2 regions of the Pradoshia sp. Z4_20 genome follow, and region 2 is predicted to be linked to the other one. Evidence: predicted binding sites of a transcription regulator. Region 2 holds the regulator's gene; the other holds the start of a gene.
What was found. Region 2 encodes LexA, which represses DNA repair genes until DNA is damaged. Its sites were predicted from a motif close to CGAACATATGTTCG; they were not measured.

Region 1: AC4BHP_RS10025 (YhjD family protein) is a predicted target of LexA. The motif match lies at 1,465-1,478, and genes of this name have one in related genera.

The regions. Positions count from the first base shown of each region.
Region 1 covers NZ_JBZAJD010000003.1:1,291-4,724, reverse strand. The annotation lists gene AC4BHP_RS10035 (IDEAL domain-containing protein) at 1-190, opposite strand, end outside; gene AC4BHP_RS10030 (competence protein ComK) at 449-1,042, shown strand; gene AC4BHP_RS10025 (YhjD family protein) at 1,059-1,433, opposite strand; gene AC4BHP_RS10020 (TVP38/TMEM64 family protein) at 1,644-2,255, shown strand; gene AC4BHP_RS10015 (RAxF-45 family protein) at 2,355-2,474, shown strand; gene abc-f (ribosomal protection-like ABC-F family protein) at 2,604-3,434, shown strand, end outside.
Region 2 covers NZ_JBZAJD010000008.1:135,072-138,505, reverse strand. The annotation lists gene AC4BHP_RS16005 (helicase-related protein) at 1-1,526, shown strand, start outside; gene lexA (transcriptional repressor LexA) at 1,722-2,348, opposite strand; gene yneA (cell division suppressor protein YneA) at 2,502-2,825, shown strand; gene AC4BHP_RS15990 (YneB family resolvase-like protein) at 2,895-3,434, shown strand, end outside.

The DNA.
Region 1 (3,434 bases), on a different contig from region 2:
AAAGTTTCATAAATGCTTCTTTGTCCTTATTGTCCAAGGCATGATCGATTTCTTCTTTCAGTTTCCTATGTGCATGGGTTAGTTGAGCTTCGTAAATCATCATATCCATCAGTAGATCTTCCATGGTCCCCTGGTCAACAGTCACATCAACAGCTTTTACGATATCTGTATTTGCTTTTTCGTGATTCATGGATATCCCCCCGTTGCTTTTTTTTATTATAAGTCAGATGAAAAGAAAAATCAACTAAATATTTAAATTATTCAGAAAATTTACTTTGGTAGTTTGAAATAGTTATTTATCATATACCCAGAATATAAAATGAATTAACCGTAACAATCATGGGGGTTCTGGGTTAAAATTGAAATTTTGGTGAATAAACCAATTATTTTGAAATATTATGTTATATTGAAATTGTAGTAATATTGTAGGATCTATAAGGAGGAAGCCATGGAAAAGAACGTGATTAGCAGGAGAGAGGATTACGAAATAAGTCCATTTACATTTGCTGTTGTTCCAGTAGAATATGGATCGAAAACGTATTCTAAAGTAATTGAATTTGATGAAGAAATTTTAGTACCTTTTAGACCATCTGAAGTAGTAAAATCAAGCTGTGATTATTTTGGAGCTGATTATCCTGGTAGATGTCAGTCGACGAAAAAGCTCCTCGGTATCTCGCATAAAGTGCCGATATCGTTAGAACCGGCTAATCGCCTATTCTTTTTTCCTACTACATCTCCTGCAAAAGAATCGTGTATTTGGCTTTCTTATGAGCACATTGTATCCAGAGTTAAGATTGATGCGACTAAAACACAAATCAATTTTCATAATAAACAATCTATCGTTGTTCCGGTTTCCTATAGTATTATTGAAAACCAGATGCTCAGAACGGCGATGTTGAAGTCGAAGCTGCTTCAAACCTTAGCAGAGACGGAGCGTAAGACACATTATTTATATAATGCCATGCAAGTTAATGATAGGAATTCAGATTTCCAAACAAAGTATGGTTTAATGCATTCATCAAATAGTTATAAGGAAAGTTGATGTATACTTATTGCTGTTAATTTTTCAGTTGGTCAGTCCACTGCTTCAAAAAATAATACTCCAGTAATTCCTGTACTTTATTTCGAATACGGGGATTGAAATAATTATGATATTCCTCATAGCCTTTATACAGAAATAAAAAGGAGGTAAATGATTCGTCTCTTTTTGTTTCTTCCACTTTGAGTTGATGTGTCCTCATATAGTGGCTTGCATGTTTCAATTCCGCTTGGACCTGTTTCATGGTTTCATCAATTAATAATATGTATGGTTGTTTTAATTTAAGGGGCGATGCTTTTACCACTTGAAGGTCTCGGGCAAGTACGGTGAGGACCATGGGTAGATAGATCGCTTTTTCCATTATATTGCGCTCTTCTGTAGGGATGCGGGTCATGTAATCGCGTCCTTTCAATGTCTGTAAAAAACGAACATACGTTCCTATATAGAATAATCGCTTTTCACATTTTTGACAAGTTTATTTTCTAACTAATTCTCTCCTTACAGCAATCTGATATAATAGGGGTAAGGATTGTTTCAATCTAATGTATATGGGGATATTTATATAGTATGGACTGAATTTGTTATTTGTTTGTGAGGAGAGACTATGGATCTTAATTGGTTAACAGAATGGCTAACATTGGAGCATTTAGCCGAATTAATAAGTGATTATAGAAACTTAGGTCCCATTCCGGGATTGTTGCTCCCGTTTGTTGAAGCGTTCCTTCCTTTTTTGCCTTTGTTTGTTTTTGTGACGGCTAATGCCAATGCTTTTGGCTTATGGATTGGATTTCTTCTCTCCTGGACAGGTGCTGTCGCTGGTGCGATGGTTGTGTTTTATTTGTCCAGAAAATATGGAAAGAAAAAAGCCCTTTCATTTTTACATAGACATTCGGCTGTGCAAAAAGCGATGCTCTGGATCAATCATCATGGATTTGGCCCGTTGTTTATCTTGCTTTGTTTCCCATTCACTCCTTCCGCGATCGTAAATATAGTTTGCGGATTATCTGACATTAGTCCAAAACAATATATGCTTGCTGTCTTTGCAGGGAAATTGGTCATGATCTTTACTATTAGTTATATTGGCCATGACATTATGTCTTTAATTCGCGAACCAGTAAAAAGTATTATTGTTGGTATCGTCATTTTCCTTTTATGGCTAGTAGGCAAACAAGTAGAAATCCGTTTGAATCGGGTGGAACAGAAGGACCATTCGTAGAATGGAAGGATATCTGTGAAGAGTGAAAAAAGCAGTTGTTAATAATTGACTGAAAGTTTATAATTATAACTAAATTATTCCATTAAAGGAGGTGTAGAGATGAATCGTTCTGTGAAGGTATGTTTGCAATGGCTTGAAAACTTGTCATTGATCCGTGCCATTTTTCATGTGCAATTTCGCCAAGGGGGTAGTCTGCCCTTTTCAGGAAATTTCATATGAAAAAGAACGATAATAAGTCTCTATACCCTTGATAAAATAGGAATTCAAAAGCCATGGGGAAGTCTTATATCGACTTTCCTATGGCTTTTTTTCATGTACAGGGTATGAGCATGAGAGGGGTTCATACACATGATTGTATGCAGTGTACAGCAAATTGAAAAAAACTATGGCGGAACAAAGCTACTTGAAAATATTACGTTTGAGATCAAGGAAGGAGAACGAGTTGGATTCGTCGGGCGGAATGGCTGTGGGAAATCAATAATTCTAAAAATGATAGCAGGCGTCGAAACAATTGATGAGGGGGCTATTCACATTAAAAAGGGTGCAGCAATAGGTTTGCTGTCACAGATCCCTGACTTTACTGACGGTATCACGGTATATGAATGCTTGCAATCTGCTTTTAGCCATATGGTTGAGCTGAAGGAGAGACTGGATAAACTGGAACATAGTATGGCAACTGATATTAATGAAAGCTCATTGGCTCGTAGTATAGAACAGTATGGAGAAGTTCAGGAGCAGTTTGAACGGCTTGGTGGCTATGAGATGGACAGCACGATTATGAAGATAGCCAATGGGCTGATGCTCGATTTGATGCTCGATAAACGTTTTGTTTCCTTAAGCGGAGGTGAGAAAACAAAAGTTTGTTTAGGAGTGCTGCTTCTGCAAAAGCCAGATCTCCTATTGTTGGATGAACCAACCAATCATCTGGATATTGGTGCAGTTGAATGGCTTGAAGGATTCCTCGAAGACTATGATGGGACAGTTCTGATTGTCTCGCATGATCGATTTTTCCTGGATCGAACGGTTAAGAGGATTTTAGATTTGGACGATGGAGAGATATTCGTATACGAAGGAAACTACTCTGAATTCGTGCAAGCAAAAGAAAAGCGGCTTCTGGAAGAATTTAATCAATATAAGGAACAGCAGAAGAAAATCAAAAAAATGAAGGAAGCGATAAAA
Region 2 (3,434 bases):
AACAAAAGAAACTGGATGATATTTTTGGAGTTGAATACAAAACAACCGTTTATAGTAACACTAAATATATTCTGCATATAGGAGAAACAAATACCGGAAAAACCTATCAGGCGTTAAATAGATTAAGGGAAGCTGCATCTGGTATATACCTGGCACCTTTAAGGCTATTGGCACTTGAAGTATATGAAACGCTTAAAAACAACGGAATTGCCTGTGCATTAAAGACAGGTGAAGAAGAAAAGGATATTGCAAATGCCACGCATTATTCCTGCACAATTGAAATGTTTACCGAGAAAGATGAATTCGACGTCATGGTTATAGACGAAGCGCAAATGATCGCAGATAAAGATCGTGGGTTTTCTTGGTTTAGAGCTATTAATAAAGCGCGTGCTCGGGAAGTTCACATCATAGGCAGTCACAATTCGAAAAGGATGATTCTAAATCTGCTTCAGGGAAATGATATTGAAATTCATGAATACAAACGTGATATACCGCTGATTGTAGAGAAAAAACCTTTTAAGATCGAACATACCAAGGCAGGAGATGCATTGATTGTATTTTCTCGAAATAAAGTGCTTCAAACCGCTTCAAAGCTGGAGAGAAACGGCCATAAAGTAAGTATAATCTATGGAAGTATGCCTCCTGAGACAAGAGCTAAACAAATTCAGAGGTTCATTAACAGGGAGACGCGAGTGATTGTATCTACAGATGCTATCGGGATGGGGCTCAATCTACCGATTAGGCGGGTCGTTTTTCTGGAAAATGATAAATTTGATGGCACGAGAAGGCGTTTATTAACCTCCCAGGAAGTAAAGCAGTTAGCGGGCCGTGCCGGCCGTAAAGGTATATATAATGAAGGAAGAGTGGCATTTACTGATCAAATTGGTTTAATGAAACGGTTGTTAAATGGTGAAGACCGGCCGATCAGTACATTTACAATAGCACCTACACAGGGTGTATTTGAACGTTTTAAACGTTATCACTCGAGTTTTGATCAATTCTTTGAATTATGGGATGAATTTAAAAATCCTTCCGGCACAACAAAAGCACCGCTTACTCAGGAAAAAGCTTTATATCATTTAATTCGCCATGAACAAATAGAAGGACGAATGTCGATAACTGATTTATACGGTTTTCTGCATTTACCTTTTTCAGCGAATGAGGAGAGCCTCGTTAATCAATGGCTCTATAATATGAAAGCCATTGTGGATAGAAGAGAATTGAGAGAGCCTTTAATAAAGAAAGATTCCTTGGATGAACTTGAATTATCTTATAAATCAGTAGGATTGCATTTATTGTTTTTGTATAAATTAGATCGAAGAAGTGAAACGGTCTATTGGGAGCGAGTAAGAGAAGAAATCAGTTCAGATGCACATAATCAGTTAAGAAAAGGGGTTAAAAAATATCAAACAAAGTGTCGGTCATGCAATAAGCCGTTAAGTTGGAATTATCCATTTGCTATTTGCCAGTCGTGTTATGAAGAGAGTAAACGATCAAGATACTATTACAAAGGATGGGATATATAGGACCTTCAAGCTTGCAATCAAAATGGTTGCAAGCTTTTTTGTATCACATAATAATATTATGTAAACAACGAGATAAATAAAAGTATTAATCTATTTATAAAATGGAATACGCCAATTCTTAAATGCATAAGTTTAATAGAGATAATAGATTTTAAACACAAAAGTAGAACCGGCTGAAAGCCGGTCCCAACGTTCTTATTGAATATTTCTGTATAACCCGATCACTTTGCCAAGGATGCTGACATTTTGTAGAATGATAGGCTCGAGCATAGAATTTTCAGGCTGCAGACGGAAATGAGTATCTTCTTTAAAGAAACGTTTAACGGTAGCTTCATCATCTTCAGTCATGGCTACGACAATTTCACCGTTGTTTGCTGTATGCTGCTGGCGAACAATTACATAGTCACCGTTAAGTATTCCAGCTTCAATCATACTGTCGCCCATAATTTCTAGCATAAACACATTTTCATCGGCAGGAGCCATATGCTCAGGCAGAGGGAAGTATTCTTCTATATTTTCGATAGCTGTAATAGGCTGCCCTGCAGTTACTTTCCCGATTAATGGTACATTAACTGAATTTGTTTTTGGAATATGGTCATGTGGATCCATATCCAGGATTTCAATAGCACGTGGTTTGGTAGGATCTCGTCTGATGAGTCCTTTGCTTTCCAATCGCGCTAAGTGACCATGAACCGTGGAACTTGAAGCCAGTCCGACTGCTTCGCCAATTTCTCGAACGGAAGGCGGATAGCCCTTCGTTTTTACTTCTTCTTTAATATATAGCAAAATATCCTGTTGCCGTTTGGATAATTTAGTAGTCATCTCCCGCACCTCTTTTAGCTTTTCTTGTTTTTAGTATATCATTTCCTGTTTAACAGTACAAACATAAGTTCGTTTTTTGTATTGACACAAAACGTTTGTTCGGTTTATACTTGATTTATATTAAACGAACATACATTCGATGGGGGTTTATTTATGAAAAAATTATGGACTTCTTATAATTATTCAATCTTGTTTTTTATAGGTCTTTTCTTATTAATAACTACAATGATAGTAACAAATATTGAAGCACCAAAAGACGATTATCAACAAATCACGGTTAAAAAAGGAGATACAGTTTGGGATATGGCTGAACGTTTTGACGGCAGCGAAATGACACAGACTGAATTTGTCTCTTGGGTTCAGGAACATAATGACTTGCACATTAATCATTTAAAGGAAGGGCAAACGATTGTGATTCCTGTAAAGAAAATGAACGAAAATACAGAAATGCTACACTTAGCAGATTCTGATAAATAACTATATAATCAGTAAGGTCGGGAATGTTTCCCGGCCTTATCTATATGTAAAGAAGAATGGTGAGAGAAAATGAAGGTTGGAATTTATTGCAGAGTCAGCACAGATAAAAGTTCACAGGAAACATCACTGGAAAGGCAGGAGCAGGAGTTAACAAGACTGGCTGCCATAAAGGGGTTCGAGGTGGTAATAATCGAGAAAGAACAAGCCAGTGGATATGATTTAGAACGAGAAGGCATTCTAATCTTGCTGGAAAAAATGAAAAATAGAGAAATCGAGGGTCTCTTGATTCAGGATGAAACAAGACTGGGCAGAGGAAATGCCAAGATTGCTCTATTACATTGCATCTATAAAGAAGGGGTTAAATTATATACGGTTACTCATAATGGTGAGCTTGAGGTTTCTGAAACAGATGCCATGCTTTTGCAAATCATCAGTATAGTAGAGGAATATCAGCGAAAATTACAAAACAGTAAAATCAGAAGAGGGATGAAACGAGCAATTGAAAATGGATATAAACCACAAAGAAATTTAGCAAATCAACATCTTGGAGGCGGAAGAGAAAGGTCAGAGGTACCTTTACAGGAGGTTATTGAGCTGCGTATTAAAGGA